3 regions of the Jeotgalibaca sp. A122 genome follow, and region 2 is predicted to be linked to each of the others. Evidence: riboswitches for the same ligand, from Rfam matches in the RefSeq annotation. Region 2 holds a riboswitch; each other region holds the start of a gene.

Region 1 (10,362 bases), on a different contig from region 2:
GTCGTTCATTTTCAAATTCCGCTAAATGCTCCAAGCTATTATCACCCATGTATAAAGTTGTTCCAAATCTGACTTTCTCCATCATTACCCTCCTTTCTCGCAAAAAAAGGCCGCAAGTAACGGGAGTATCATTGATACTCGTGTACTTACGGCCTCGTTGCTCGTATTTTTAATTCGCACGCCCTTGTGCTCTACCCTCTAAATGTACTATTCAAAGAAATAATTGTCAATAGTTTTTTATAAAACGGTTTCATTTCTAATCTTTTAAATCTTTTTTAGTTATTTCGGTATGGAAGACTTTACCGCTGCGTTCGTATAGCACGTCTTTAATCTGTGCATCCGCATTAACAACCCGCGCAATTGCAAAGAAATAATCCGATAACCTGTTGATAAATTTGAGGACTTCCTCATTCATATCGTTAGTCCATTGGAAGGTCACGATTTCTCTTTCCGCCCGGCGTGCCACGGTACGTGCAAAATGAAGCGTGCTGGCAAGCGTTGTCCCCCCTGGTAAAATAAATGACTCCACTACGGGTGGGATATCCGCGTATACATCAATTCTACTTTCTAGCCAAAAAGTTAAATCTTTGGTCACCCTGTATGGATTTTTACCATGTGGTGTTGCCAAATCATTGCCACAATCGAACAGATACTGTTGAATTTGCATCAGTTCCGCTCTAAGTTGTGGCTTCGTTTCATCCAGACTGGTAATGATTCCAACGATACTGTTCAATTCATCCACGGTTCCATAGGCAATGACCCGTGCTTCGTCTTTAGCTAATTGGATGCCCCCGACAATGCGCGTGTAACCCTTATCACCGGTCCGAGTGTATATTTGCATGAACATCTGCTCCTTTTAAATAATCTATTAATGCTGGCATGCCCTCGCCGGTTACGGCAGAAACACGAAAAATCTTTTCCACTCCGGCTAGTTGCAGTCGTTTCTCTGCATCCTGTATTTGTTTTTCGTCCTCGCATAAATCAATCTTGGTAACAATCCCGATACATGGTCGCATCATGTTCTGGGCAAAGTTTGGTGAAAAAATCATTTCCTGTTCAATGGCGCTGGAGATCAAGCCGATAATTTCCGATTCGGCTGCCATCATCTGTAAGGCACTATAAAAACGCCGATGCTGCACGAATTCGCCTGGCGTATCAATCATTTGGGGGTAAAACTCCACTGCCTGCGTCTTGTTATATTTCAGCTCTTCGCCTAAAATACTTTGGCAAAGCGTCGTTTTTCCGCTCCCAATCGATCCGATATACATTATCTTTTTCATATAAAGACCCCGTTCGATTTATGTTTTCGTAATTTTAGGTACACTAAATCCCATCATCCTCTCAAGAAATGATGTTGTTTCTATCATTGCTCCTTCAACAGCGGCAATGTCTCCCAAAATAAAAACTGAGCCACTGAAGCGATCAACAAAACCAATTTTTATCGGCCCTTGTTTTTTAGCCATGTCCACGGCAATTACGGCCACTTCGCTTGGCGTAATGGTCATGATACCAATTGCCTGGTAATACTCATTTTGTAATCCCAATTTGTCAAAGATACGTTTATCAGGATTGGCAATGATATGCGCAATGGTGACTTGTTTTCCCGGAACGGATTCAAATATTTTTCTTTCCTTTGTTTCCATACTTGCCCCTCATTTCAATATGAAAGCGCAACACACACCCTCATATTATTTCTATTTTTTCTAAAAGTCAAGACAAGAAAAAACCGAGGAGCATCCTCGGTTCAATGGATTTTTCGCATTTGGTGGTGTAACAACGGTGCTAGAATCGGTTCCAGGATCAAGTAGAAACCAGCATTTCCCGCCGCATGCATGAGGTCGAACGAAATCCCCATTAAATAGTAGACCCAAAAATTGGTCATGCCATACATATTGTAAGAAAAAATGGAGATGATGAATCCGAACAGCAGGCCGTTCAAAAAAGAATAGGCAGTAAAAATGAAGCGGGTATTTTTCTTCCCCTTCCCATAAAGGGGTTTGAGAAAGATGCCGGCGAAACCCAGCAAAAGGAAATACGTGATGAGTTGTGGAAAAAGCCAAGGACCCATTCCCAAAACCATATTGGACAGAATAAGGGACGCAGCTGCAACAATCAAGCCGTCCGTAATCGTGAGATTCAATGTTATCAACAGGAGGATGGTCGTCATCGGTTGGACATTCGGGATAAATTGAAAGACAATCCTGCCAACATAACAAAGGGCTGTCAGGATAGCCAATAAAGCTAATCGCTTAACCGAAAATTTTTGGCTCTTTTTTCTTACATCGCTTCTAGTTTCCATTCTACAACGTCTCCCTCTTGGAGTTCCGTTTCATTTGCGCCCACTGGTGCCATTTCGCCATTTATATCAAATAACCAATATTTCCCTGCTTCCGTATCTTGTTCCTGTCCGTCAATGGACGTAATGAATCCGTCCGTTTCTTCGATGTCATAATTCTCTTTCATAACATCCAGGAGAATAGCGCCCTCTTCGACTTGTATTTCTTGGCTGCCACCCTCAACTTCTTCACCATCAATGGACATGCGCATCGTGACGGTAATCGTCTCTGCCATAACTGATGAGATGGTTGATTCGGAAATTGATTCTTCGGTCGTTTGTGGTGATTGGCAACCCGCCAAAATAAATCCAGATGCTAATAAAAATAAATATTTTTTCATTTTTCCTCACTCCTAATTTTTGTATTATAAAAAATTAGGAACTGAATAACCGTCATTGGTTACCCACCTTCATCTTTGAAGTCCAGTCCCCATCTACTAATTTTTGATAGAGGTCCTTCATTTTGCTAAAAATGAAGCTGTTTTTTGAGTACAAAAAAAGCCTATGCGCCATTACATAGACTGGGACGATACTGTTTTACCTCGAAACAGCAAACGTTGCATTATTAGCAATCCAAGATAAAGATCTGACTCCATATGTCTCCATATGATTACAGTGGCGGGACCGTATTGGGATTTAACCAAACTTCCGTATCTTGGTTGTCTTTGAATGGTACTTCTATCACCTCTGATTGTAGGTGAAAGTTCCGCAAAATGCAAGCGCTTATATAAGTATGATCAGTTTAAGGCTATAGAGGGTATTTTTTTATTTTAAAAAAAGCTTTTCGAGGTTTTTTGCTTATATATATGTAAAGGGGGAATGGCTATGTTGATGAAAAAACGGGAAATGGCGGTTGAGCTTCGGGTATTGCGTGCGCTACAGGGACGGATGGTGTTTTCGCCGAGGCTGGAGCGACAGCTGCGGAATTCGGAATCGGGCCAGGTTGGTGAGTGCAGCTTTGATGAATTGGGTGCCTGGATTGATGATTGTGCGGTGCGGTTGAATGATTTGGTGTTGGTTGTTGGTGGAAAGTTGTGCCAGATTGATGCTTTATATATTTGTGATGGTGTGGTTTATTTGTTTGAAGTAAAAAATTGGATGGGGGCGTTTGACTTAATGGATGGGGATTTTGTGGGTCTATCAGCCTGTCCGTTGGCGCAGCTAAAGAGATCCCGGATGTTGCTGGAAGAATTGTTGCGGTCGATGCGGGTATCGGTTCGGGTAGAATCACGATTAGTATTTGTGGGAACGGGCGTAAGTTTGTATGGGTTGCGGCGGGATGATCCGGTGTTGTTGCCGCATCAGGTGCAAGGTTATTTAAACGAATTACGGATTCGGTCGGGCGGATTTTTGCAGGATAGTGATGTCCGGTTGGGTCAGCGATTGGCTAATCACCATGTTGTGAATAATCCATATCAGCCGTTGGCTAAGTACTGTGTGGAGGATGTAGCGGGTGGGGTACTTTGTGGGGAGTGTCGGGTTCGGATGGTTGAGTACAGTTTTCTACGATTAACTTGCCCAAGATGCAACATATTTGAACATAAACGAAACAGTTTAGAACGGACAATTCTAGAATTAGATACTTTATTTCCACCAGAAAAACAACGCGTCCATCAAATTTATTTGTGGTGCGACAAAATATTTTCAAAAAGAATGATTCATGATTACTTAAAACAGTAAAATCTGCATACATTCATGAATATTATTCCGAGTATGCAGACTATTTGCGAAAGTCTGCATGCTCGGAAAGCTTCGTATCGGGAGCGCGCAGAGAAGGACCCCTTTCTCTGCACACTTGACCTTATACAGCCAACGAGTATTCAGAGTAGGTGGTCCATAATAATTTAATCGAACGGATAAACCAGTCCCCATTCGGCCCGAACCGTATCCATAATAGTCATGACATTTTTTGTTTTGGCGAGAGTGGGGTTAGCACCCTTTTCCAGCACCATATTGGTGAAATTATTGATTTCATGAGTGAAGGCATGGGCGGTATCGGTTGTCTCAATCACTGTTTTGTTTCCTTGTAGGTCCGTAAAAGTAGCTTGGTTAGCGCGGGTGTAGCCCGGTATTTCCAGGTAACCTTTTTGGAACGCAACGACGCCTACATGTGGGAGGTCGGTACCAAAAGATAAGGTAATGGTTGCCAGTTCTTTTTCTTTATTTTTCAAAAGAATGACGGAGGTTTCATCGACTCCGGTTTCGTGTAGGTTGCCGAAAGTCAGGATTTCGTCAGGTTGGCTGGTCATGAACTCGAGTGCGAATGTGAGCGCGTAAGTTCCGATGTCGAAGAGTGCGCCGCCCGCTAGCTCGGGTTTGTAGAAATACATCGGGGAGTCTTCGGGTTTGAAGGCTCCGTATGGCGCGTGGATGTATTTGAGTTTGCCAAGGTCGTGCTCCGCAATCCACTGTTTGAGTTTCGGGTAAAGCGGGACATGGAAAATGGTCATGGCTTCGGCCAAATACAGGTTCTTGTCGGCCGCGAGCTGGATGACTTCGTCGAGTTGGGCGCGGCTTGTCACCATGACTTTTTCGGAAAAGACGTGCTTACCGGCATTCAGGCATTGCTTGATCTGCTTGTAATGGTGGCTGTGAGGTGTCGCGATATAGACGGCGTCGATGGTAGCGTCGGCGAGCATTTCTTCATAGCTGCCGTAGCTGACAGGAATCTTATATTGGTCGGCAAATGCGGCTGCTTTTTCTTTGGAACGGGATGCAACGGCGTAAAGCTCGGCCTTGTCAGTTTTGAAAGAACGTGCGAAATCATTGGCGATGTTGCCTGCTCCCAGTATTGCCCATTTCATGGTGTGGCCTCCTAAAGGTATAAGTATAATGATTGCAAAAGATAATCGACTTCGTATTTGGTTGCCAGCTTGAGCAGCTGGCGTTTGATTGGTGCGGGTGCGCCTTTAGCCAAGTTGCGTTCAAATTGTTTGCGCTCGGCTGGAGTCGCTTGGTCCTTGAAGTAGCCCCAAACGTGTTCGGCCGCATTCTCAATGTAGCCGGGGTTCGCGCTTGAATCAGCTAACGTTGTTTCGATTAACTGATAGAATTCGCGCACCGGGTAAGCTGATTTATCTTTTAATAACGTGCGGATAGCTTGATAAGCAGCTGGCGATTTTTCCAGGATGGCATATTTGTATCTACCCCACTCTTTTTCCAAAAATTTGATTTGGGGTGTATCGGTCAAGGCGTTGACACATTTAACGGCGGACAGGTTTTTATCCTTGACTTCCAGCATGATATCAATGGTTTGATCGGGTAATTCGCTGTAGAAATCCAGAAACGTTTCAAGCGCGATTGTTTGGGTATGGGCACCGGGTTGCTTGGTCGGATCCTGTTGGGAATAATGAATTTTTTGCTTGCCGTCTTCGGGCTGCCAGGTTTTGGCGACTTCTGCGATCCAATAGCTGTCCGGCGCCGGTGTTGGCGGTTGGTTGATCGCGTGATGCAGATTATCGAATACGGCCGGTATTTTCAGTTGGTTAGCCAGAACCAGCACTTCTTCAATATTATAGGAACGTTCGTCATTTTCGATGATGAGGCGGTCCTTGACGGATTGCGGCAGGCGCTGGAAATTGAGAGCGAATCGCTCCATCGCAACTGGCTTATCACCGTATACCCCTCCCACGTGCAGAATAATTTTACTGGTGCGGTTGGTTCCAAGCGCAGTGAGCACTTGGTCGTGGTAAATCAGATCCGCAATGGTACGGTTAACGACGTCATCACTTGGGGAGTTCAAAACGGTATATTGGCCCGGATGCATGGAAACGCGTAGGCCATTTTTTTTGATTTTGGCACCGATTCTATGGAAATCCTCTTGATGAATCACGCGCCAGTCGAGTTCATTAACGGGGCTCGAGCCAAATGGAATCAGGTCGGAACTGATCCGGAATAGTTTGATATTATTTTCGTGGTTATAATCAACCATGCGCTCGAGTGAGGCCAGGTTGTGTGCAGTTACCTCGGTCAGTTTTTCCGGGGTGGCGAATTTCATCGTGACGGCGCGGACGTTTGTACCCGGCGTCCCGATATTTAAACAGGCATAGCCAATTGACATAAAGATGGGTGCTCCTTTCGTTAATCGTATTGGATTAAATTTATATTAAATGAGGGATGAAAGCAATTTAAAGGGTTTGGCGAACCCAAAAAAACTCGGCAGCGAATTTGCTGCCGAGTCGATCATCGTTACAAGTTTTCCCCGTTCGAGGCAATCACTTCCTTGTACCAATCGAAAGACGCCTTTTTCTTGCGGTCTAGGGTCCCTTCGCCTTGGTTGTCTTTATCGACGTAAATGAATCCATAGCGCTTCTCCATTTCACCGGTGGAAAAACTGACGATGTCGATGCAGCCCCAAGGTGTGTAGCCGATCAGGTCAACGCCATCTTCTTCAACGGCCTGTTTCATTTGCTTGATGTGTTCACGCAAATAATGGATGCGGTAGTCGTCCTGAATGGTGCCATCCGCCTCAACCGTGTCGTATGCACCAAAACCATTTTCCACAATAAACAAAGGCAGGTTGTAGCGTTCGCTCAAGACATTCAGGATATAACGCAAACCAACCGGGTCAATCGGCCAGTCCCAGTCACTTTTTTCGAGATAGGGGTTGTCGGTCAACTTCAAGCCATCAATCGCCCCATCCTGTCTACCCGGGACATTCTCCAAGGCGGTCACGGTATTGGACATGTAATAGCTTAAACCGATGTAGTCCACTGTCCCTTCGCGCAGGATTTGCAACTCCTCTTCCGTATAGTCAATCTGATAGCCTTCCTTTTCCCAGATTTTCAAAACGTAACCTGGGATTTCGCCGCGGACATGGATGTCATTGTAGAAGAAACGGCGGTCCATGGCCTTTACGGCTGCCATCATGTCATCTGGATTGGAAGAATACGGATAAACCGGGACATAGGCCATCATGCAACCAATCTGGAAATCGGGATTGATGCGGTGGCCAATTTTGACGGCTTTGGCGCTGGCGATTAGTTCGTTCAAACTCGCTTGGTAAACCACTTCTGCTTTGTTTTCGCCCTCTTCGAAAATGATGGCCGAGTTGTTAAACACATGCAGGGGATGGTAACCATCTGCCTGGTTGTTGATTTCGTTGAACGTCATCCAGTACTTCACCTTGTCACGGTAGCGTTCGAACACCGTTTCCGCATAATGGGCAAAGAAATCAATCAGCTGCTTGTTGCGGAAACCGCCGTATTGCTTGTAAAGATGATAAGGAATTTCAAAATGGGACAAGGTCACGACCGGTTCAATCCCGTATTTCAGCAATTCATCAAACAGGTCATCGTAAAACTGCAAACCCGCCTCGTTCGGTTCGGTTTCGTCCCCCAATGGGAAAATGCGGCTCCAGGCGATGGAGGTCCGGAAACTCTTGAAGCCCATTTCCGCGAACAAGGCAATGTCTTCCTTGTAACGGTGGTAGAAATCAACCGCTTCGTGGCTTGGGTAATGATACTCGGGCACCACCCCGTCCGTTATTTTCCGGGCCGTCGTATTGGAGCCGCCGCTGATGACATCAGCGGTTGAAATACCTTTGCCACCTTCATTCCAGCCACCCTCGATTTGGTTGGCCGCAACGGCGCCACCCCAAAGAAAATCATGCTTGAAACCCTTCATTAACCTTTTCCTCCTTCTAGTAACTTGAATGTGCCCACCTTTTCGGCAAGACTATCCGTCCCGATAAAGACGTCAAACAGACCGGGGTCGGCGTGGTTTGATAAGTCGGGATGGATGTAACGCAAATCAGCTTCGATCAAAGTGAACGTGAATGGTGCTTCACTTTGCGCCGGAACCGTGATTTTTTGGAACTTTTTCAACTCCTTGACTGGCCGTGACACGGTCGCGACTTGATCATGGATATAAAGTTGGATGGTTTCCGTCCCGTCGTAATTACTCGTGTTCTTGATAAGGCCGCTGAAATGGATTTCGCCATCCGGATCGAGTTCGGTCGTACTCTGTTCGATTTCCCGCAACTCAAATGTAGCGTAGCTTTTTCCGTACCCGAAAGGATACAACGGTTCGTTCGGGATATCCAAATAGCGTGATACATATTGGTAGCCTTTTGTTTCCTCGGTCAGTGGACGGCCGGTACGGATCTGGTTGTAATAAACCGGAATTTGGCCGGTCGTGTACGGGAAAGACATGGACAATTTCCCGCTCGGGTTGACGGCACCGAACAAGACATCCGCCACGGCATTCCCTGCTTCTGTCCCGGGGAACCAAGCCTCCAGGACGGCATCGGAATACTGTTTGACCGCTCGCAAATCCAGCGGCCGGCCGTTAAAGAGCACAGTCACGACTTTCTTGCCGGTGGCGTGGGCTTGTTTCAACAACTCGATTTGGACCGGATGCAGGGTGATGTCGGACTTGCTGGCACCCTCGCCGGATTCGCGGCTGGCTTCACCCAGAGCCACCACCAAAGTTTCACTGGTGGCGAACACGTTGTGGATGGCTTGCCATTCGGATGCTGAGATGGCGGTCGTTTCCGCGACCGGTGCTACCTGCAACTGGCGAGCATAGGGCTTCATTCCCGCTTCCAGAGTCACGCTTTGGGATGGGTCACCCATTAAGGACCAGGAACCCAGCACATCCTGACTTTGGGAAAATGGCCCCACCAAGCCGATGGCATTATCCGCTTTGAGTGGCAATGTTTGGTCGTGGTTCTCCAACAATACCAGTGTTTGGCTGGCCAACTTACGGGCTTCACCCCGCAAAGCTTCGGTATCAACCGGTTCTTCGGTCAGGCCCCGATAAGGATTCTCAAACAAACCTAAATCATTCTTCAAATTCAACACGCGCCACACGGATGCATCAATTGCTTCCTGTAAAGGAGCGAGTTCTTCCTGGGCATGGATGTAACTGTAGGACGTCATGTCGATATCGATTCCCGCCGCCACCGCCAGTTGGGCTGCCTGGGTATGGTCTTCGGCCACCCCATGATTGATCAGTTCGCCGACTGCATTCCAATCGGAAATGATGACCCCATCAAAGCCCAGCTGTTCCCGCAAAACCGTTTCGAGGAGCGGTTTGTTGGCCGTGACCGGCGTGCCGTTGAAGACGTTGAAAGAAGTCATCACCAATTTGGCCCCGGCCTCGATGGCAGCTTGAAAAGCGGGCAAATGATTTTGATGCAGTTCCACTTCCGACATATCGACGCGGTTGTAGTCCCGTCCAGCTTCAGCCCAGCCGTAGCCGACAAAATGTTTGACACAGGCCGCAATCTTCTCATGATCCTTTTCCAGATCTGTCCCTTGATAGCCCGTAACGAATGCTTCTGCGTAAACCTGATTCAAATAAGGATCTTCACCGGTACTCTCCAGCACCCGTCCCCAGCGCGGATCACGCACCAAGTCAACCATCGGGGAAAAAGTGACCTGAATCCCTTCACTGCTGGCTTCCTTGGCTGATAATGCGGCCATTTCCTCAATCAGGGCTGGATTCCAACTGGCGCCAAGCGCAAGCGGAATCGGGAAAATGGTCCGGTAGCCGTGAATGACATCCGCCATCAATAACAACGGGATTTTCAAGCGGCTTTTTTCCAAAAAGCGTTTCTGAATCGCAGCCGCTTGTTCCCGGGTTTGGGTATTCAACGTCGACCCGACGACAAAGCGGTCTTCTTCCGCCAAAATCACATTTTGTAACGGACCGGTCAAGGTGCCTTCTTCCGGATTTTCATCCAGGAAGTGCGGGCTGACTTGCACGAGCTGGCCAATTTTTTCCTGGAAGGTCATTTGCTCAAATAAGTGCCGTAACTTCGTTTTTTCCACTCTCTACGTTCTCCTCCTTGCAGCTTTTCATGGCCTTGTAAGTTGCCCCGACAATCCCGGCATCATTCAGGAAATGACACGGGCGGATTTCGGCTAAGGTCATATTTTCCATATCGCGGTGTCCAGCCTGCAAAGCCCGGACGCGGCGATTCAATTCTTTGATAAAGGCTGGGTTGGCACTGATTCCGCCTCCGACCAACACCACTTCCGGGTCCAGGGTCACCAGGACATTGTAAATCCCGATGGCGAGAT
Region 2 (10,362 bases):
CCATGCCCGTTGCAGATTATATTCGCCAAACTGGAAATACTATGGAAGTGGAAGAAGAATTGCTGGCTTCGCTAAGCGAGGTCCCGCTCTATGCAGTGCGTTCTTCCGCTATTATGGAAGATGGTAATGAAACTTCTTTCGCTGGTCTATTTGAAACCTTTTTAAATGTTCCCAAAGAAAAATTGGGGGAAAAGATTTTAGCATGTTTACGCGCTGTTGGGAATAATCATATCCAGGACTATGTGCATTTTCACGAAATAGAAAAGCGCGAATTGGGTTTAACGGTAATCGTGCAGGAAATGGTCCCGGCGGAAAAATCCGGTGTGTTATTTACCGCGAATCCACAAGGTCTTTTGAATGAAAGTGTGTTAATCGTCGGCAATGGCCTGGGAGAAGGGGTTGTGAATGCGGAAGTTCCGGTAACCACCTATTTTTTAAAACGTGACGAATCATTGATTTATTTTGAGCGAGAAGAGGACAGTCCGCAATTGCGTGAGGAAGAACTGGAAAGCTTGTTGGAACAAGTGGATGGCCTTTCGGAAGAAAAGTTGGATATTGAGTTTGCGGTTTACAAGGGTGAAGTTTTTGTGTTACAAGCCCGACCGATTACAACGTATCCTAGGGGAGAAGTTGTCGTATATAACAATAGTAACTTGGTAGAGAGTTATCCTGGCTTGACCCAACCATTAACGGAGAGTTTCATTAAGTTTGCTTATGAGCACGTTTTTAAAGGGGTCGCTTGGCGTTTTTCACGTTCACAAGCTTTGGTAGCCAGTTACCAATCAGCTTTCGAGGAACTCGTGGTACGAATTAATGGACGCATGTACTATAATATGAACCATTTATATGGATTACTACAATTTTTACCCTTTCCCAAACTCATCCTGCCTATTTGGCAAGAAATGATGGGTTTCTCGCAAAAAGAAGTCGTTATCTCACATGATTTAGAGAAAAAAACGAGTCTATGGGAAAGTTTGTCAATTTCCGTACGTATTTTAAAAGAGTTGATAACAGCTCCTCAGCAAATGGATGAATTGAATCAGGAATTTCAAGACACATCTGTTTTTTTCACAGAAACATACAAGGCTGATATGACCGCGGATGAAGTTGAACAACTCTATAACACTTTAGCAGAGCAGGTTTTAACGAAATGGGATATAACACTGGTTAATGATTTATACGCGTTTATATACACCGGAATTTCAAAACGTATCTTAAGAAAATGGGGCAAAGATCCTGAAAGTGGTGAATGGTATCATTGGTTTTCCGGAATTCCTATGATGTCCAGTATGGAGCCTGTAATCGGGATGCAACAGCTAATGGCTTTTGTCCGTGAACATGACTTGGTTGAAGAATTGAAGCAGATTCAAACAGAGTCAGAATTGGCCTTGTTTTTGAATCGCAAGCCTGCGTTTGCACAAGAATTTACGCGGTATATCGATAAATATGGTGATCGAGGATTGGAGGAACTGAAGCTGGAAGCTGATACCTTCCGCAGCCAGCCGTTAAAAGCTATTCGGCAGATGGTGGATTTATTGGATACTTCGCCAAAGCCTATCACAACGGCTCCGTCAGAAATGGAGGAACCGTTTAAAGGGTGGCGTAAACATGTCTTTCGTTTTGTTAGTAAACGAGCGCGTCTGGGTATCCAACACAGGGAAACATCACGCTTGAATCGGAGCCGTATTTATGGAATGGTGCGGACTTTGTTCGGGCGTCTGGGAGAGATAGCAGAGCAAAAAGGCCTTATTTCAGCTCATGACGATGTGTTTTGGTTAACAACAGAGGAAATATTTGACTTAAAGGATTATCATGGTGTCATCGAGGAGCGTAAGTTGGCTCAAGAAGGATTTGAATCACTACCGGCATACGGGTATTTGGTGTTTCAGGGGAGTCCCTACAATAAGGTTGTTCGTAATATAGAGAATGCTCGCCAGGGCACTGATGAAAAAATATTGCAAGGTACTCCCACTTCAAATGGTATCGTCGAGGGTGAGATCTTAGTGGTCCACCAGCCAAACGAGGTGAGGACCGATGCCAAAGATAAGATTTTGGTGACGCAGATGACGGATCCGGGTTGGGTGTTTCTGCTCACGCAAGCAAAAGGGATTATTGCCGAGAAAGGATCCTTATTGTCCCATACGGCTATTATTTCCCGCGAATTGGGAATCCCAGCTGTTGTTGGCATTAAACATGCAACGCAACAATTGCAATCGGGCGAACAAGTGATATTAGATGGTAATACTGGACAGGTTACTCGAAAGGAGGCTTTTGATGAAGGTAGAACGATTAAATGAAGTGGAACAAGAACGCTTTATTGATTTTTCCGATACCCTCTATGAGCCTGGTTTTCGCACTGAAAACAAAAAAGATTTGCGACAGCTGCTGGAAGGGAAGCATCCACTCAGTCACTACTTCAAGGTAACACCAATAGTGGTTAAAGAAGGCACTCAAATCATTGCACGAGCTGTTTTGACATGTTACCCAGATGATTCAACTGCGTATCTGGGTTATTTCGAGGCCGAAAATAATTTAGAAGCTGCCAAATTATTAATGGATTTTGCAACGCATTTAGCCCAGATGTATGGGAAGGAAAAAATAGAAGGACCGATGAATGCAAGTTTTTGGTTAGGTTACCGTTTAAAAATCAATCATTTTGAACAAGAACCTTATTTTTCGGAGTTGTATCACCATGCCTATTACCAAAAACTTTGGGAAGCCAATGGTTTCAATCGGTCGGCGACTTATTTTTCCAATCACTATGCTCCTGTCGATGAAATGATTAATCAAGAAAAATATGTGGCGCGCTACCATCTGTTTAAGGCTAAAGGCTACACTATTAAAAGTCCATCAAAGCAAACGCTGGATGCTGATTTTAAGAAAGTATCGGAAATGTTGCAGGAGCGATTTAAAAATTTTCCTGTATTTAAAGGTATCAGCGATGAAGAGTTCATGAAATTATATGATAATTTGAAACTCATTCTGGTTTTACGTTATGTGAAATTAGCATTTGATCCCATGGGGAAGCTGGCTGGTTTTTTGATTGCAGTGCCGAATTACGGCAACCAGCTCGTTAAAGAAACATTATCTAAAAAAGAAATTCTACGCGTTTTGTTAACGAAGCAAACCACGCGAAACTATATCATCCTTTATATGGCCGTTAATAAACACCATGAAGGGCTTGGTTCAGCCTTGGTTTATTCTTTAATTGAAGAATTTAAAAATCGCAAAATCAGTAGCATTTCCAGTTACATTCTGGAAGGTAAAGTGTCGGGAAGTTATGTCATTTCAAGTATTACCGACCAGAGCGAGTACGCCTACTATAGTAAAAATATACAACCCTAAGTGCATGGCGCACTTAGGGTTGTATATTTAAAATAACCTGAGGAAGTCTTTTTCCGACAAAATGGTTAAGTTGCGACCCAATCCCTGAAGTTCACGAGCTTGTTCGATTTTACGACTTTCTGAAGCCGTGCCGATTTTTGCCCAATCACTATTGGAAACAACGAGATAGGTTGTTTCGTAGGCGAGCTGCGGGTCGAAGTATCCGCCCGCATCCACAACCATCTGTGCGGCTTCTTGGCGTTTAACTTGTGAAAGTCGACCAGTAAAACAAACGTGCTTTTTATAAAAAGGATGAGTGATATCAAAAAGTGCCGATTTTGGACGTAGAATAGTACTTTGTTTCGCCGTGGGTTTTTTAATGTTTTTAATCGGCCCGAAGCGGTGGGAGAATAATTGCCCCATTTGGTAATTATGTTCTTCTAGAAATCCCTTGATTTCATAATCATAAGGACGCAGCAGCTTACTTGCTACTTGACCGCACGCGGAAGCGTCGTCCATGGCATTATGATGGTTCTCGATGCCCAGACCATAGTAATCCAGGACGTTTACGAGACTATTACTTTTAAGATTGAGCAATTTTTTCGCCATGACACAGGAACAGAAATAAGCATTCTCCATTTTGGGTAAGCGGTATGTTTCAATCGTGGTTTGAAGGCATTTAACGTCAAATTGCGCAAAGTGAGCTACTAACGGATCATCCCCAATGAAACCACGTATTTCCGGATACAATTCATCGAATCGTTTTTCATCCCTGACATCCTCTGGATAAATACCATGGACGCCAATGTTAGAAGTGCTAAAAGATTGAACAGGATTAATTAAACGGTAATAGCGATCAACCTCTTTACCGTCTGAAAAACGACTCATTCCGATTGAACAGATGCTATCACCACGATTATTGGCTGTTTCGAAGTCAATGGCTACAAAATCCAAATTCTTTTCCCTACTTCCCATTTTAGTTTGCAATTGATTATACAGCTTTTTTAACCAATATACCACTTGAGTGCTTGGAGCAATTTAAATAGCTGGAGGAAGACCCTGTGGTATACTGAGGGAAAATTCTTATAGAAAAGAGTGACAGGATGTATCATTATGCGATTGAAGATTTAGACAACAAAACAATGTATAAATTCATTTCCGGTAGTATTGTTCCACGTGCGATTGGCTGGATTACAACCCTGGATGAAGAAACGAAGGTGGTGAATGCGGCACCTTTCAGTTTTACTAGTGGGGTTTCAAATCAGTTGCCGCTTATATCCATGGCCATTCTTCGTGGCACGGATGGTGAGCCGAAAGATTCCGCACGCAATTTAATTAAATATAAAAATGGCGTTGTCCACATTGTGAGTCAGGATGTTGTGGATAAAATGAATGAAACGTCTGCGCCTTTACCAGCAAATGAGAGCGAGATTGCATTCGCAGGCCTCCACTTAATCGATAGTAAAACGGTCAAAACCCCAGGTATTCAAGAAGCGAAGATTCGGATGGAAGTAAAGTTGTACGATTATCATCCCGTCAAAAACCGGGAGGAGAAAGTTGTAACAGACTTCTTTTTCCTGGAAGTAACAGATTTCCATTTTGACGAAGCCGTTTTTGATAAAGAAAAAGCCTACATCGATGTGGCAGCCTTAAATCCGGTCGCTCGTTTGGCGGGGCCATATTATGCGACGCTGGATGAAATGTATCGTAAAGATCGACCAAAATAAGAGAGGCAGGGATTTTGCCCCCGCCACTATCCCTAGTTCCTCAATAAACCATTTCCCCATAAAAAACAGGGCGAAATGGTTTAATTATTGGTAATAACACCATTTGAACGAATAAATATGGATGAAATGGTTTAATAAAGATTAATAGAACCATTTCGATAAAAAAATACCTCGAAAATGGTTTAATAACATATCGAGGTAGGTTGATTTAAATTTCAAACTTGATACTAACTGGAGCTTGCTGCTTGTTGCGTGGCTATCACGCAATCGATCGTGATAATGATGCCTAAAGCCAGGAGCATATTGCTGTCATCTTCAATATCCAATTCATAAGAGTCACCCCAAGTGAACCATTCCTTGGTTATAGTTGCGACCAACGCATCGTTTTCCCAAATTTGGTAATCATGTTCCCAGATGTTTCCTTCTACTTCCCAATCAGGCCCAAAAATGCTGTAACGCGGTTTGAGGAAAGACAATTCTTTCTTGACAGTGGCCACTTCATGGCCATGCATGAAAAGGGTATAATTTGGGAGCCAATTCCACAAGTTTTGTTTGATATGGAGGACGACATTGCCAGAAGCATCCGCTACGTCAATTTTTTTACCCCAGGAAAATAACTCGCCTTCCACAAAATAAACATCTTTACCTTTTTCATCCTTTACCGTGAAGCGGTCACGCCATGAAAACACTTGTTGCTTGATGTAGTATTTCATCTATATCATCCCTTTACTTCATATTTTCAATATAGCAGTTAGTTCGTCCAAAGCTGTAATTTCATAAGTTGGTTGAATGTGAGAATAAGGATTTTTTTGTTTTGTTGGGTTGAACCAACAAGTATCGATTCCAGCATTCATTCCTCCTAGAATATCAGAAGTCAGTGAGTCACCAATAATCAGAGTTTTATTAACATCGCATTCGGGAATTCGCTCAAAAACATAGTCAAAATATTCTTTTGTTGGTTTTTGAAAACCTGTTTCTTCGGAAACAAAAATATCGCGGAAATAGTTAATCAAGCCTGAATCGTTGATGCGACGATGTTGCGTGCGCGCTACCCCATTCGTCACGGCATAAAGATCAAATTCTGACTTCAAGTTTTCCAGCAATGAAAGACTGCCCTCAATCAAGAAGTGTCCTTTTTCTAAATTGCCGCGAAATTTCTTGTCCATCTCTTTACCATTTACACTCAGTTGGTGAAGGGAAAAGAAAGTTTCAAACCGCTTTGCGATTAAAACATCCTTAGCGAGTAACCCTTTCTCGAATTGGCTCCAATAATCTTGATTAATTCGGGAATAATTTTGAATATTTATTTCACTTGGTTCAATCCCCAATTCCATCATCAGACTTGAAATGGCGTGGTGTTCTGCAGCCTTGAAATCGAGTAAAGTATCATCTATATCAAATAGTAAAGTTTTGTAGGACATGTGTTTCTCCTTGTCAGATATTCTAATCTAGATTTTCACGCTTATTAGATAAAATGTCAAATCGGGTCTCTTTCATTCTCAGTGATTTTCTTGTAGGATGGGAAAGAAGGAAAAAGGAGGAATTTAAGTGGCTAAAGTAGAAAGTTTTGAACTGGATCATAATATTGTGAAGGCGCCCTATGTACGAGTGGCTGGTACAGAAACAAATGGAGAAGCAACCATTCAAAAAATTGATTTGCGTTTCCTACAACCAAATAAAGATGCTTTTCCAACAGGTGCAGTTCACACCTTGGAACATTTATTGGCAACCTATATGCGTGATTATTTACCGGGTATTATCGATATCTCGCCAATGGGATGTCGGACAGGATTCTATTGCATTAAATGGAATGAATCAACTGCGGATGAAATTGCGGAAGCTTTAGAAAAAACATTGGAAAAAGTTTTGGAAACAGAAGTGATTCCAGCTGTAACTGCTAAGGAATGTGGAAACTATCGCGACCATAGCTTATTCTCGGCAAAAGAATACGCACGTGAAGTTCTGGAAAAAGGCATCAGTCGCGATCCTTTCGAACGCGTGCTGCCTGCAAAATAACAAACAGAAACAGCTCTCCCTCAGGAAAGCTGTTTTATTTTTTTTTCATATTTTTCGCCGTCCCATATCCTAACAGACCAAAAGCAGATCCGCTCGTATCCAACAGCACATCCCAAAAGCTAGGACCACGATTTGGTACAAAAGCTTGATGGATTTCGTCGCTAATTGCGTACAAGAAACAAATGGAAAGAGCCAACGCGTAACGTTTTTTACTTTTTACGCCACTTTTAGAGAGTGCATTCACGACCAGTAACCCCAGTATAAGATAAACGGTGAAGTGGGCACCTTTGCGAATGAGGAAATGTATTGTGTCTTGGTCTAGGGTGATAGAGGGGAAGAGGGAATGCCAGAGCGAAAGAATGGTGCTGACGATTGAACCACTCAAAGAACCGGAATCAGAGCCTTTTTGGGCCGAAAAGGAAAAAATGAGCCCCATCCAGGCTACGACAAATCCCCAATTTAACCATTTATTATTTCGTGACATATAGAAACTCCTTTTTTTATAGGTTTAGTATATCATGTTATAATATTAAAAAAGGAAAAATTAAAGGAGGGAATGGCATTGATTCCATATGTAGAAGCGCAACGCATAGAGGATGTTCATACCTTTATAGCGGAACATCAATTTGCTTTTGTTTATGTTTCTCGGATAGACTGCGGCGTATGCCATGCTGTTTTACCACAGGTTAGGGAAATGTTAACTGCTTTCCCTGAAGTTAAAATGATAAAAGTGGATGCTGACAAGATTCCAGCCATAGCAGGGGCGTTTAGTGTGTTTACTGTACCAGCGTTGTTACTATTTGTAGATGGCAAGGAAATGATTCGCAAAGCCCGTTTCGTCATAATGGCAGAACTGGAGGAACAGATAGCACGACTTGTAGAAAATTACTGATTCAGGAGGAGTTATGGGAAATAAATATTTAGTTGCAAAAACGTTTAAGAAAAAAGGGAGCGCGGCAATTTCGTTGAGAGATGTCACGGATTTTCTGAATTATATCCCGCAACTCGAAGGGGTTTTCAAACGTTCCGCTGAATTTCTTATCGTAAGTTGCGATGAAGGGGCTAAGCTGGACGATGCATGGCCAGAGTACGCTCCAATACAAGTTGAGAATACAAAAGAGGCTTTCGAGAAAGCTGTTCAGGAAAAGACGACTCGCTAATTTGCAGACTTGCTAAAAAATGAAGTCTTGGATACAATGATGAAAGATAAAACCCAATACAAAGACTCCTCGGATATGGAAGTTGGTGAAAATCCAACACGGTCCCGCCACTGTGAGAACATCATCGCTGTTCAAGTCAGATCTTTATCCCTGGATGCTTATACGCACGCATACGGTTTCGAGGTAAAACGGTATTGTTTTTTTGGTCTATGTGGCAGGGCGCATAGGCTTTTTTGTTGCCTGTGTAAAAAACAAAAGGAGTGTAAAGAATGAAAAAATGGTTTTTATTGCTTTTTGCAGGGGCAACTTTGACAGCTTGTGGAACAAAAACTGAAGCAGTCGATTCAACGGTGGAAAGCGCAGATTTGTCTGAGGTCACGATTAATGTATCTGTTGAAGGGGAATTGATTGAAGCAGGTTCAGTGACAGCTGAGGTAGAGCCTGGAGAATTCTTGTTGGATGTTATGAAAGAAGAATTCGAAGTCGTTGATGAAGATAACTTCATCACAACAATCAATGGTTACGAGCAAGATGCAGAAGCAGGTAAATACTGGTTATTTGATTTGAATGGGGAAATGGCACCAGTAGGCGCTCATGAATTAGAATTGTCAGATGGAGACGTCGTGGATTTCGATTTAGCAGGACTTGAGTAACCATGTCAATGAAGCGTTATGATGCAAAACATATTGCATTGCTGGCAATTTTGGTTGCATTGAATTATGTCGGACGCGTTGTCTTTCAATTTTTACCCAATGTTCAACCCATGACCGCTATTTTGTTAATACTGACCTTGTATCTAGGCCTGGGGGACGGGTTGATTGTGGCTGGTCTATCCCTCTTTTTATCAAATATGATAATGGGGATGGGTCCTTGGACGTTTGCCCAACTGTTTAGCTATGCAGTGATTATCCTTTTTACAGGAATCGTACTACGGCCTATTCATGGAAACAAAACAAAGTGGCTTTTTGTTTTGTTTGCCTTATTTTCAGGTTTTTTCTATGGGTTCGTGATATCGTTGGTGTCATATAAAACCTATGGCATGACTAATTTTTGGGCCTATTATACTTTGGGTTTGCCGTTTGACTTTGCTCATGCAGTTGGGAATGCAGGTTTTTATATCATCCTGGAACCTATCTTGCGACCATTATTTGAAAAGTATATTAAAAAATAATTTTCCACAAAAGATGTCAAAAAATCCGCACAACCAATACAGGTTATGCGGATTTTCTTATTTAGTATAATTATCGAAGTAACCTTGGATGAAGATGAAAGGTGTTCCTTTATCTCCACTACCTGAAGTTAAATCGGACAGGGAGCCAATTAAGTCAGTCAATTGACGAGGAGTTGTTCCTTGAGATTCCATTGCGCCAACCAAGTCAGTTTCTTTGTTCTTGATGAACTCAGAAATTGCTAGACGTAATTCTTCACCTTGTAATTCAGCGAAGTTGTTGTCAGCCAAGTATTTCAATTTGATTTCGCTAGGAACTCCGTCAAGACCAGGTGTGTAAGCTGGAGATACAACTGGATCAGCAAGTTCCCAAATTTTCCCGACAGGATCTTTGAACGCGCCGTCACCATATACCATAACCTCAACCGTTTTGCCTGTTGCTTCTTTAATGCGGCTTTGGATGTTATCAACGATTGGTTGTGCATTGCGAGGGAACAATTTAACTGTTCCTTCAGTTGCTTTGTTAGCGCCAAGCAAACCATAGGACTCATTAAAGCCACTGCCGTTAACAGGTTCAGCCAAAATGTTATCCAAGCTGTAAACTTTTTCAGCACCGTTATCTTTCAATTGTTTTTTTGTTCTGAAACGTGAGTGAATATCGCAATTCAAAACGCTCTTTGTATAGTCTAGAATGGATTTTGCGTTATTTGAGAAAATAACTTCACACTCAATACCATATTCTTCTACAATTGATTTATAGTAATCAATATAGTCGATTCCAGTAAAGGTATGTTTTTTATATCCAAAGTGTTCACGGAACTCAGCTTCGGACAATGTATCTGTCCAAGGGTTCACGCCTTTTTCATCCAGTGATTCTAAATCTACTAAATGATTACCAACCTCATCAGCAGGGTAGCTAAGCATCAATACGATTTTTTTCGCACCTTTTGCAATTCCACGTAAACAT
Region 3 (10,362 bases), on a different contig from region 2:
CTTCCATTTTGCTGATTTCAAGTTTTTTGGTGTTGAAAATGAAATAGCTGACCATGCCAACTACAAGCAAAACTATTGGAAAATGAATCTGGTAAAAAATCGGAGCAACTCCCAAGCCTCCGGGAACCAAAGAGATGGAGACACCCAGCACCAAAAGGATGTTGAGGATGCTTGCCCCTAAAATATTCCCGATAGCCAAGCCGCCAAAGCCTTTTCGGGCGGATGCGTAAGTGGTAGTCAACTCGGGCAAACTTGTACCCAAGGCAACAATGGTCCCGGCAATAATGGCATCTGAAACTCCCAGGCGCACAGCTGCGGCCTCAACGGTGGTGACTAAGGCACTGGCACTTAAGGCCACGGCCACAGCGCTCAAAAAGATGATGCCTGTTTCTTTAATCAAATTTCCCTTTTTATGAGGTTCTTCGTCCGCTTCCGGATGTATTTCTTTGGATGGTTCCCGGAATGCCGTGAGTAGATAGACAGGCAAGGAAAGAAGGAGGAGTATACCCACAACCGGATGGATCCTACCAGTGGAAGAAAATATTTCCGCTCCAAATGTCCGTACACTGCCAAAAACCATGAGCAACAGCGAACCAATCAAAAAAGGCAGTCTACTTGCTGTTGTCCGCATCACGGGAATGGCACCAGCAATTGAACCAACACCCAAAACAAGAGTCATGTTTGTGATAACCGAACCGATGGCGTTCCCCAAGACAAAATCAGTGGCATCCTGCATAATGGCCGCGATAGCGGTGGATAGCTCCGGCAATGTCGTCCCCACTGAAACAATGGTCGCTCCAATTATCAATTCGGATATACCGAATTCCCGGGAAAGGGAAACAGCGTGGTCGATCAGTGTATCTGTGGCCTTGGATAAGATGATGAGTGACATGAGGAACACGAGGGCCAGAATCGGCCAGCTTTGGTTTGATATAAAAGTTTCCATAAGAATCCTCCTCATAAATAAAAAGCATATGCTCAAGAAATTCTTCCCACCCCGGAAGAAAAATCCTTGAAAGCATACGCTCAACCGCATTAATACTATTCTCTTTGAAATTATTATACCAAAAAAAGATGTAAACCCACCTCAATAGCTATCGAGGCGGTTGTTTTGGGTAGTAAATTCTTTTATCCTTCCACCGCCGGAACTTGATGTAAATTTAAGTTCCTAATATGGAAGAAGTTTTGTAAATTTACCGCGAAGCTTTAAGTATTGAACAAGCGGCAATAGATAATTTGAAATAGCATGGTGATGTCTGCCTTTATGGCAGGCATTTTTTTGAAAATTTATTTAATTCAACATGATCTCCCTTTAAAAAAGACGAATAGTGCCGATATAAAGAAAGTCATCGATTGGAATGATATATCAATACAGTCAGCATTAGGGGGAAGTTCATGTTTAAAGGAATTACATCAAAATTATTAGCTGCATTTAGCATTTTACTGCTAGTTGTGGTTTGTGGTTTGGGTTTTATCACGATTGATACAATCCGGACGGATAAAAGAATGGCCGAAGAAGAGTTGGAAACATCAGTTGCAACACTAGAGGCATTAATGAGTAGACAAGAAGAATTTGCAGGCGCATTGGCAACAGGATTGTCCGGGAATGAACGATTAAAGCAAGCATTAGAAAAAAAGAATTATACGGAAATGTCAGCCATTATTCAGCCTTATTATGAAACTTTTAATGAAAAAACGGGTCTTTCGGTATTGGAAATTGGCGATGCTGACGGAACTGTATTATATCGTGCGCACAATCCGGAAGAATTTGGTGACTCTAAGTCAGGTAATCCATCAATAGCATCTGCCTTGCAAGGTAACCACTTAATGGGAACAGAGACCGGAAAGTCAGGAATAGCAATACGCGCTTTTGCTCCCATTGACGTAGGTCAAGAAGTGATTGGTACAATCCAAACAGGTTACACTGATGCATTTTTTGAAAATTATACCAATTTAACCGATACAAATGTTGATATTTATACAGCAGAAGGACTGCTTTATACAACGGACGAAAGCAGTCTGAAATCAGATTCAAACTTGCAGGAAAATATAAGTCAGACTTTGACTGGCAAAAATTTAAAAGAAAAGACGAAGAATGAATATTATGAATTGTTGCCAATTAAAGATCCAACGGGTGCAACAATTATAGGTGCCTTTAAAGTTAGCTATGACCTAAAAGATGTGAATGCGCAAATTCAGCAACTCATCTTGGTAAATAGCTTAATTGCATTACTTTTTGTTGCAACCATAGTGACGATCGTTGGGTATTTCTTGCGAAACCTTGTAAAACCGATTAAGATGATGTCCAATGAAATTACCGAGATAGCAAATTATGATTTGACCAGTAAGAAGCTTGAGAACGATGAAAAACTCTTACAAAACAATTCCGAAATTGGACAATTGGCGAATGCAACACTACAAATGAAAAAACAACTTGTTCAACTTATCCGTCAAATTTCGGAACATGCAGAAACAGTTTCTGCTTCATCTGAAGAATTGACAGCCACGAGTAAAGAAGCAACAGTATCGGCTATAGAAGTGAATGCTGTGATTACTGAAATCGCGCATGGCGCTACAGAGCAAGCAACCGAAACCTCTTCAGGAACACTAAAAGTAGAGGAATTAGGAAATCTAATTAATCAAGAAAAACTGATAATTGAAAAATTGAGCACTTACTCTGTGCAAGTTAACAGGCTCAAAGAGGAAGGCTTGGAGAAGCTTAGAGATTTGCAAGAAAAAACAAAAGATGCTAGTAAAGCCCAGTTAGAAGTTGGAGAAGTTATTGGGGAAACAAATGCTAGTGTCGAGCAAATAGGTTCAGTGAGTACGATGATTAAGTCCATTGCGGATCAAACCAACTTACTCGCTCTTAATGCATCGATTGAAGCTGCTCGATCAGGTGAAGCGGGTAGAGGATTCGCAGTAGTAGCAGATGAAATTAAAAAATTAGCGAGTCAGTCAAATGAATTTGCCGATCAAATAAAAGGGACGATTGATGCACTAAATTATAAAACGCAAGCGGCAAAGGATTCATTAGCTGTTATGAAGGACATGAATGACCTGCAGCTATATAGTTTATCCGAAACGCATAATAATTTTTACGGAATAGCACATACCTTAGATGAGGTTGGCAAGGCAATGGAACAATTGGATGTGACAAGCTCGATTATGGATGAGAAGAAAAATTTAATTATTCATACTATGGAGCAACTGGCTGCTATTTCAGAAGAAAACGCCGCCAGTACAGAAGAAGCATCTGCTACAGTAGATGAACAAGTCAATGCTATGAGTCAGATTTCAGAAGCGAGTGACAGTTTGGCTCATCTTGCTGAGGAACTAACCCTTGGCATGCAAAAATTTAAATATTAAAAGGGTAAATTTGACTATCCTTTGTAACTCTCCCGATTAAAAAGGGAGAGTTTTTTTAAATATACATACTTTTCGTGAATGCTTATTGCAAGGAACCGTCACTGTTCTTTATAATACATAAAGTAAAAAAATGATGGTATCACTGACTAATTAACCTTTTTCTGGAAAGATTATTTCATTTAAAAGTCGCGCAATAAGTGCAATATAGAATTAGCATTTCCAAGTAATCCTTTAAAAAACTCTCCTAATATGATAGACTTTTTTAGATGATTAGTTTAAAAAAAGGAGACATACGATGTACGATAAGATTACGAAAGTGCCTGCGGGCTTGTTTTTAGTGCCATTATTTCTAAGTGCTTTATTTTATACGATATGGCCGGATTTGGTTCGGATCGGTGGTTTAACTGAAGCGACTTTTTCTGGTGATAGCATGAACTTTATTTTGGGCGTGTTATGTTTCTTTTCTGGAACAACCATTGACTTAAAAAGACTCGTGCGCGTTTTAAAAAGACAAGGTATTTTATTAGTAGTAAAATTCATTTTGAGTGTCGGTTTTGGCTTGGCAGCTATTCAATTATTTGGGCAAGAAGGAATTTTTGGTATTAGTACCATGGCACTTGTAGTAGGAATAAGCAGTTTGAATCCAGCTATTTATCTCTCACTAATTAAAGAGTACGGGACAGATGATGATACGGCAGCTTTTGGCTTGATTGGTGTGTTCAGTCTGCCTATCATACCAGTAATTGTTTACAGTATTACATCGGCGGCTGGAGCTGAAATGGACTGGATGCCTATTATTTCCACATTGGTCCCAATAGGCCTTGGTATGTTAATCGGAAATTTAGATGTAAAATTTGCACAACTATTTGCTCCGGGTTCAGGTGTCTTGTTACCGATTCTCGGTTGGAATATCGGACAAGGTATTGATCTTGTTGAAGTGGCAAAATCAGGCTTGCAGGGTTTGCTACTTGTAATCATCTATTATATCGCGATGAGTCCTATATTTTTGATTGACAAAAAAGTATTAAAACAAGATGGCATTGGCGCAGTTTCAATGCTTTCAATTGCAGGGATTTCTGTATCAACATTGGGGATATTGGCAGTAGCACATCCTGAGCTTCAACAGTACGTTTCAAGTGCGACTGGCCAACTTTTAACAGCGACAGTTTTAACAAGTGTAACGACTTCCTTTTTTGTAAAAAGTTTATATAAAAATGCCTACGTGAAGTAGAGTCATTACTGATGATATATAAAACCGTTCATAATCCAATGAACGGTTTTATATATGGATTTGTTTGTTTCAAAGGAGTCCCATTATTTAAATGCTACAATATAGAAAACAGGTTTAAAAAGGGGGAAACACATATGCTGGATGCTTTAAAATTAGTATATGAAGAAAAGCGTATTTGGGTAACCTTAGGCGGTAATGTCCTGATAGCGTTCATGCTGGCACTAGTCATCATAGCGCTGGATACACGGTTGATCCCGACAGTTGAACTAATATCTCCTGTTTTCTTGACGAGTGTCAACTTGGCAAAGGATATTCTTTCGCTCTTGGCAGGGTCACTCTTTTCAGTTGCCACATTCACTTTTGGGACAATGTTGGCAGTGATATCGTTTTATTCATCCAATTTCAGTCCGAGAACAGTGGAGAATTTTTTGCTGCATAAGGCACCTATGCAAGCGCTAGGGGTGTTCCTGGGTGGGTTTATTTACTGTTTGTCTTCCTTATTCTTTATGCGTAATTCAGAACATGAGTATTTGGTGTTATCAGCCACGGTAGCCTTGATTTATGCGCTTTTCAGCGTTCTATTTTTTGTGCGTTTTGTCTATTCAGTCGCTATGTTCGTTCGCATGGAACAGCTAGTGGATCGCTTGTATCACGAAGCAGATGAATCGTTTGACAAGGCAGTGGCATTTTTTTCTGAAAAACCAACAGTTCAACATCTACCGGAATTCGACCGTCTTCATGTTTACACGATTCAAGCTACTCAAGATGGTTATGTGGAATACATCAACTTCGATCGGATGGTCACGCTAGCCCAGGAATGGGAAGGTAGCTTGGTTTTATACGTTAGAATAGGTGATTTCGTAGCACGCAATAAACCTTTAGGGATTTTATATACGAATAAGAAAATAGACGCGATTGAGAAAATCGCAGAGCCTTTCAATCGCGCTCTTGTATTTGAAATAGCCCCATCTACGATGTATGATCCTATATTTGCCCGGACTAAGCTGGTGGAAGTTGCACTGCGAGCAGTATCTCCGGGTATAAACGATCCTAACAGCGCCATTCATATACTGCAGTATAAAGCATTATTGGACGGGAAGATGGCTGCATTGCCAGGAAGGTTCGTACTTTTGGGTGAGCACGAAGATAATGAAGACTATACCGGTGTTGTCTTTTATGACTTCAATAATTTTGCCAAGGATCTTTATGAAAGTTATTGGCAATTGATTCATTACATGAAGCAGGATATCTCGGGAGCCAGCGCTTTATTTGATTCGTTATTAACGGTGGCGTATGCGGCTCACCCAGAAAAATTATCGTTTATTAAATCCTATAGCACCCACGTTTACCAATTAACGACCCCGAATTTCCCGGAAGAAATGGATCAGCGTAGACTAACCGAACGCTATGAAGAGATAATGGCAATGAAGGAATAATGCGCACTTTTGTCTAGCCTAGTTGTGGGCTCTATGGTATTATTCAATATGTAGTATGTTAGAACTACAAAACAAATAAATAGCACAAAATATAGTACCGCAATTTTTGGTGGCATCAGCTGATGCCATAATAGGGAATCCAGTTAAAAACTGGAGCTGCCCCCGCAACTGTTAATGTGGACGAAATAGCAAACCACTGTATCTTCTTTTGAATAAGAAATATGGGAAGGGCTAAAGTAGGATGAAACATGAGCCAGGAGACCTGCCAATGATTGTTGTTTCTATTTTTCGGGGATGAAAAAGATGAAACGGTGGGCTCTCTCAATAGGGGTTTCTATCGTTTTTTACCGTTCATTCTAAATGGGCGGTTTTTTTGTACCCAAAAAACAAAAAAGGAGAGAGCGACATGTCAAAAAAAATAACCATATACAGTAAGGTCGGGTGTGGCCAATGTATGTTCACCAAGAAATATTTAGATAAACGCAACGTATCCTATTTCGAAAAAAATATATCTGAAAATCCTGTATGGGTGGAAGAGGTAAAAGCGCTTGGCTTCCAAAGCCTCCCTGTTATTCAAATAGAAGGTGAGCCGCCTTTTAATGGTTTCCAACCGCAACTACTGGATGCCTTGGTAAATTAAGATGGCAAAAATAGCTTATTTCACCGTTACGGGTCAAACTCGGCGATTCGTCGAAAAAATTCCAAATTTCAATGGGCTTGAGATAACCGTAACGAATCCGTTTGTTGAAATGGATGAACCGTTTATTTTAATTGTTCCCACATACGTTTCTGAAGTCACTGAACCAGTAAAAGATTTTTTGGAAACGGGACAAAATAAACGCTTGTGTATAGGTACTTTCGGTGGTGGAAACCGGAATTTCGGATCCTTGTTTTGCTTCACTGTCCATGAGATTGAAGCGGAATACGGCATTCCCGTGTTACATGAATTTGAATTTCAGGGTAACGATTTAGACATTCAGAAATTGGAAAGAGAGTTGGATGAGTTGGGTAAACAAACGAAACGTGTTAGTTATTTTAATTTAAATAATGAAGTAAATATCCCGGTTGATGGGATGATTCCATTACAGAAAGACAAAGAGGCCGCACGCGTTTATTTCCTGGAAGAAATAAATATGAATACGGTATTTTTTCACACTTTAGAAGAAAAGCTCGCCTATTTGGTTCGTGAAGACTATATAGACGAGACAATCCTGAACAAGTATGAAATGTCCTACATAAAAGAGCTTTTTCAAAAACTGTATGCCCATAAATTCCGTTTCAAGAGCTTCATGGGAGCCTATAAGTTCTATACCCAATATGCCCTGAAAACGAATGATGGTACTAAATACTTGGAACGATATGAAGACCGTATTGCATTTAATGCTTTATTCTTGGCCAACGGTGATGAGAGGTTGGCTTGGGGTTTAGCAGAAGAAATGATCACGCAACGTTACCAACCCGCAACACCGACGTTCTTGAATGCGGGGAAAAAACGTCGTGGAGAACTAGTATCATGTTTTTTGGTTGATTTGGATGATTCGATGCTTTCGATTGGTCGCGGCATAAACTCAGCATTGCAGCTATCCAGAAAAGGTGGCGGTGTGGGCGTCAATTTATCAAATTTACGTGAAGCAGGGGCACCGATCAAAAAAATAGAAAATGCCTCCTCTGGTGTTGTCCCAGTGATGAAATTATTGGAAGACAGCTTCAGCTATAGTAATCAGCTCGGGCAAAGGAATGGGGCTGGGGCCGTTTATTTGAATGTTTTCCACCCCGATATCTATGCCTTCTTATCTACCAAAAAAGAAAACGCAGACGAAAAAATTCGGGTAAAAACATTGTCACTAGGCTTAGTGGTTCCTGATAAATATTATGAATTATTAAAAACAAATCGTCCCATGTATTTATTCAGTCCTTATGATGTGGAGAGAGAATATGGTGTGCCGTTTTCTTATATCAACATAACTGAAAAATACGATGAAATGATTGCTAATGATGAAATCCGTAAGTACAAAATTAATGCACGGGATTTGGAACAAGAAATTTCCCGTCTCCAACAGGAATCGGGCTATCCATATATTATCAATATTGATACTGTCAACAAGGCAAATCCCGTTGATGGAAAAATAATAATGAGTAACTTGTGCAGTGAAATTTTCCAACCGCAAGAACCCTCAATCTTAAATGATGACTTATCCTATCAAATCACAGGGACGGATATCAGCTGTAATCTGGGTTCGACAAATATCCCGAATATCCTTGAATCACCGGATTTTGGCAAATCTATCGAAGTAGCCGTACGTGCGTTAACAACTGTTACTGAGCAAACGGATATCAATGAAGTACCCACAATTAAAAAAGGAAATGCGCTATATCACACTATCGGCTTAGGCGCGATGGGATTGCATACTGCATTTGCACTCAACCAAATGACATATGGTTCACCGGAGTCCCTTGAGTTTACAGATGCCTATTTCCGGTCATTGAATTATTATTCATTGGTAGCAAGTAACAAAATAGCCATGGAAAAAAAGAGGGCTTTTCATAATTTTGAAAAATCAAAATATGCAGATGGTAGCTATTTTGAGCCTTATTTGAAAGGAGAATTCCAGTTTCTATCAGATAAGGTGGCGGCTATCTTCAAAAATGTCGCAATTCCAACTGTTTCGGATTGGGAAAAGCTGAAAGAAAATGTCCAGAAATATGGCCTTTACCATCGTAATCGCCTGGCAATCGCACCGAATGGATCTATCTCATATATCAATGAAACAAGTGCTTCTTTACATCCTATTACGCAACGAATCGAGCATCGTCAAGAAAAAACAGTGGGTGCCATTTTCTATCCAGCTCCTTATTTATCCAATGAAACGATGCCTTATTACACATCAGCTTTTGACATGGATCAACGTAAAATAATTGATGTATATGCCGCTGCACAGCCACATATTGATCAAGGTATGAGTTTAACATTATTCATGCGCTCGCAAATTCCGGAAGGCTTATACGAATGGAAAGTTGGTAAAACGACTGCCATGACCACCCGAGACTTAAATCGCCTTCGCAATTATGCGTTTAGCAAGGGAATTAAATCGTTATACTACGTTCGAACATATACGGATGATGGAGATATTATTGGTGCAAATTCTTGTGAAAGCTGCATGGTATAGGGGGAATAGGCATGAATTATTTAGCAATTGACTGGAATAAACTAGAAGACGAACTGGATAAACATACATGGGAAAAACTGACTTCCCAGTTTTGGCTGGATACCCGCATTCCGGTCTCAAATGATTTGGATGATTGGAGAAGTTTGACGGAAGAAGAGCGCGAAGTTGTCAATAAAGCCTTTGGCGGTCTAACGTTACTGGATACCTTGCAATCGGAAGAAGGAGCTAATGTCATGCGGGAAGATGTCCGAACCCAGCATGAGGAAGCTGTCTTGAATAATATCTTGTTTATGGAGTCCGTCCATGCGAAAAGTTACAGTACAATTTTTATCTCTTTGAATAATAACCGCAAAATCGAAGAAATTTTCGAATGGACCAATTCAAATCAGACTCTGCAATACAAAGCGAAGCGTATTAATGAGATTTACCAAACAGGTTCAGCCTTGCAGAAAAAAATTGCGAGTGTGTTTTTGGAATCATTCTTGTTTTACAGTGGTTTTTATACACCGTTGTGGTACCTGGGAAATAACCTACTTCCAAACGTAGCGGAAATAATCAAGCTGATTATCCGCGATGAATCTGTTCATGGCACTTATCTTGGTTACAAATTCCAACTGGGATACAACCAGTTAAATGAAAGTGAACAAGCTGAAATTCGTGATTGGATGTATGAACTGCTTTACGATTTAATGGAAAATGAATTGGCTTATACGCAGGAAGTTTATGATCAAATCGGTTGGACGAACGAGGTGAAGACATTCGTTAAGTATAATGCGAACAAAGCGTTACAAAACCTGGGATTTGAACCATTTTTCACGGATGCAAATGCAGAAGATGTCAATCCGATTGTCATGAATGGCCTCTCGACTGATACGGCGAACCATGATTTTTTCTCGCAAGTCGGATCTGGTTATTTGATGGGGAATGTTGAAGCCATGGAAGATGATGATTATGATTTTTAGGTAAGAATAAAAACGCCATAGCGGAGGTTAAGTCCCGCTATGGCGTTTTTCACTTGGTCTCCAACTCATGAGCATCCACCATCTCAATTCCCGCCATGGTTCCCGTTCCCTGATAATGAAAACCATCCGTTTTGTCCCAAAGCTCCATCTCAATGGTTCCTGAGACACCTTCTTTAATGCTTTTATCCATTCCCGTT

What was found. A riboswitch is a leader RNA that binds a small molecule or an ion and turns the genes downstream of it on or off. The one in region 2 is predicted to bind cobalamin.
Region 1: linked by a shared signal. The riboswitch ahead of ACTU7M_RS04650 (DUF4430 domain-containing protein) and the one ahead of ACTU7M_RS06205 (DUF4430 domain-containing protein) in region 2 are both predicted to bind cobalamin.
Region 3: linked by a shared signal. The riboswitch ahead of ACTU7M_RS08080 (glutaredoxin domain-containing protein) and the one ahead of ACTU7M_RS06205 (DUF4430 domain-containing protein) in region 2 are both predicted to bind cobalamin.

What each region holds. Positions count from the first base shown of each region.
Region 1 covers NZ_JBQPRB010000003.1:78,838-89,199, reverse strand. The annotation lists gene ACTU7M_RS04675 (hypothetical protein) at 1-82, opposite strand, end outside; gene ACTU7M_RS04670 (cob(I)yrinic acid a,c-diamide adenosyltransferase) at 257-841, opposite strand; gene ACTU7M_RS04665 (EutP/PduV family microcompartment system protein) at 816-1,280, opposite strand; gene ACTU7M_RS04660 (BMC domain-containing protein) at 1,299-1,643, opposite strand; gene ACTU7M_RS04655 (ECF transporter S component) at 1,745-2,299, opposite strand; gene ACTU7M_RS04650 (DUF4430 domain-containing protein) at 2,278-2,676, opposite strand; adenosylcobalamin (AdoCbl) riboswitch at 2,858-3,012, opposite strand; gene ACTU7M_RS04645 (nuclease-related domain-containing protein) at 3,161-4,015, shown strand; gene ACTU7M_RS04640 (Gfo/Idh/MocA family protein) at 4,180-5,139, opposite strand; gene uvsE (UV DNA damage repair endonuclease UvsE) at 5,151-6,395, opposite strand; gene ACTU7M_RS04630 (6-phospho-beta-glucosidase) at 6,524-7,960, opposite strand; gene ACTU7M_RS04625 (glycoside hydrolase family 3 N-terminal domain-containing protein) at 7,960-10,110, opposite strand; gene ACTU7M_RS04620 (ROK family protein) at 10,079-10,362, opposite strand, start outside.
Region 2 covers NZ_JBQPRB010000004.1:136,790-147,151, reverse strand. The annotation lists gene ACTU7M_RS06255 (PEP/pyruvate-binding domain-containing protein) at 1-2,297, shown strand, start outside; gene ACTU7M_RS06250 (hypothetical protein) at 2,275-3,345, shown strand; gene ACTU7M_RS06245 (exonuclease domain-containing protein) at 3,373-4,278, opposite strand; gene ACTU7M_RS06240 (flavin reductase family protein) at 4,428-5,051, shown strand; gene ACTU7M_RS06235 (LURP-one-related/scramblase family protein) at 5,279-5,764, opposite strand; gene ACTU7M_RS06230 (YjjG family noncanonical pyrimidine nucleotidase) at 5,783-6,472, opposite strand; gene ACTU7M_RS06225 (S-ribosylhomocysteine lyase) at 6,600-7,067, shown strand; gene ACTU7M_RS06220 (VanZ family protein) at 7,102-7,551, opposite strand; gene ACTU7M_RS06215 (thioredoxin family protein) at 7,624-7,959, shown strand; gene ACTU7M_RS06210 (DUF6718 family protein) at 7,973-8,227, shown strand; adenosylcobalamin (AdoCbl) riboswitch at 8,278-8,428, shown strand; gene ACTU7M_RS06205 (DUF4430 domain-containing protein) at 8,497-8,880, shown strand; gene ACTU7M_RS06200 (ECF transporter S component) at 8,883-9,398, shown strand; gene ACTU7M_RS06195 (coenzyme F420-0:L-glutamate ligase) at 9,456-10,362, opposite strand, start outside.
Region 3 covers NZ_JBQPRB010000006.1:82,511-92,872, forward strand. The annotation lists gene ACTU7M_RS08060 (sodium:calcium antiporter) at 1-946, opposite strand, end outside; sodium ion sensor (DUF1646 type) at 987-1,032, opposite strand; gene ACTU7M_RS08065 (methyl-accepting chemotaxis protein) at 1,396-3,369, shown strand; gene ACTU7M_RS08070 (2-keto-3-deoxygluconate permease) at 3,665-4,600, shown strand; gene ACTU7M_RS08075 (DUF2254 domain-containing protein) at 4,735-6,036, shown strand; cobalamin riboswitch at 6,127-6,320, shown strand; gene ACTU7M_RS08080 (glutaredoxin domain-containing protein) at 6,443-6,676, shown strand; gene nrdE (class 1b ribonucleoside-diphosphate reductase subunit alpha) at 6,678-9,203, shown strand; gene nrdF (class 1b ribonucleoside-diphosphate reductase subunit beta) at 9,215-10,165, shown strand; gene ACTU7M_RS08095 (tocopherol cyclase family protein) at 10,215-10,362, opposite strand, start outside.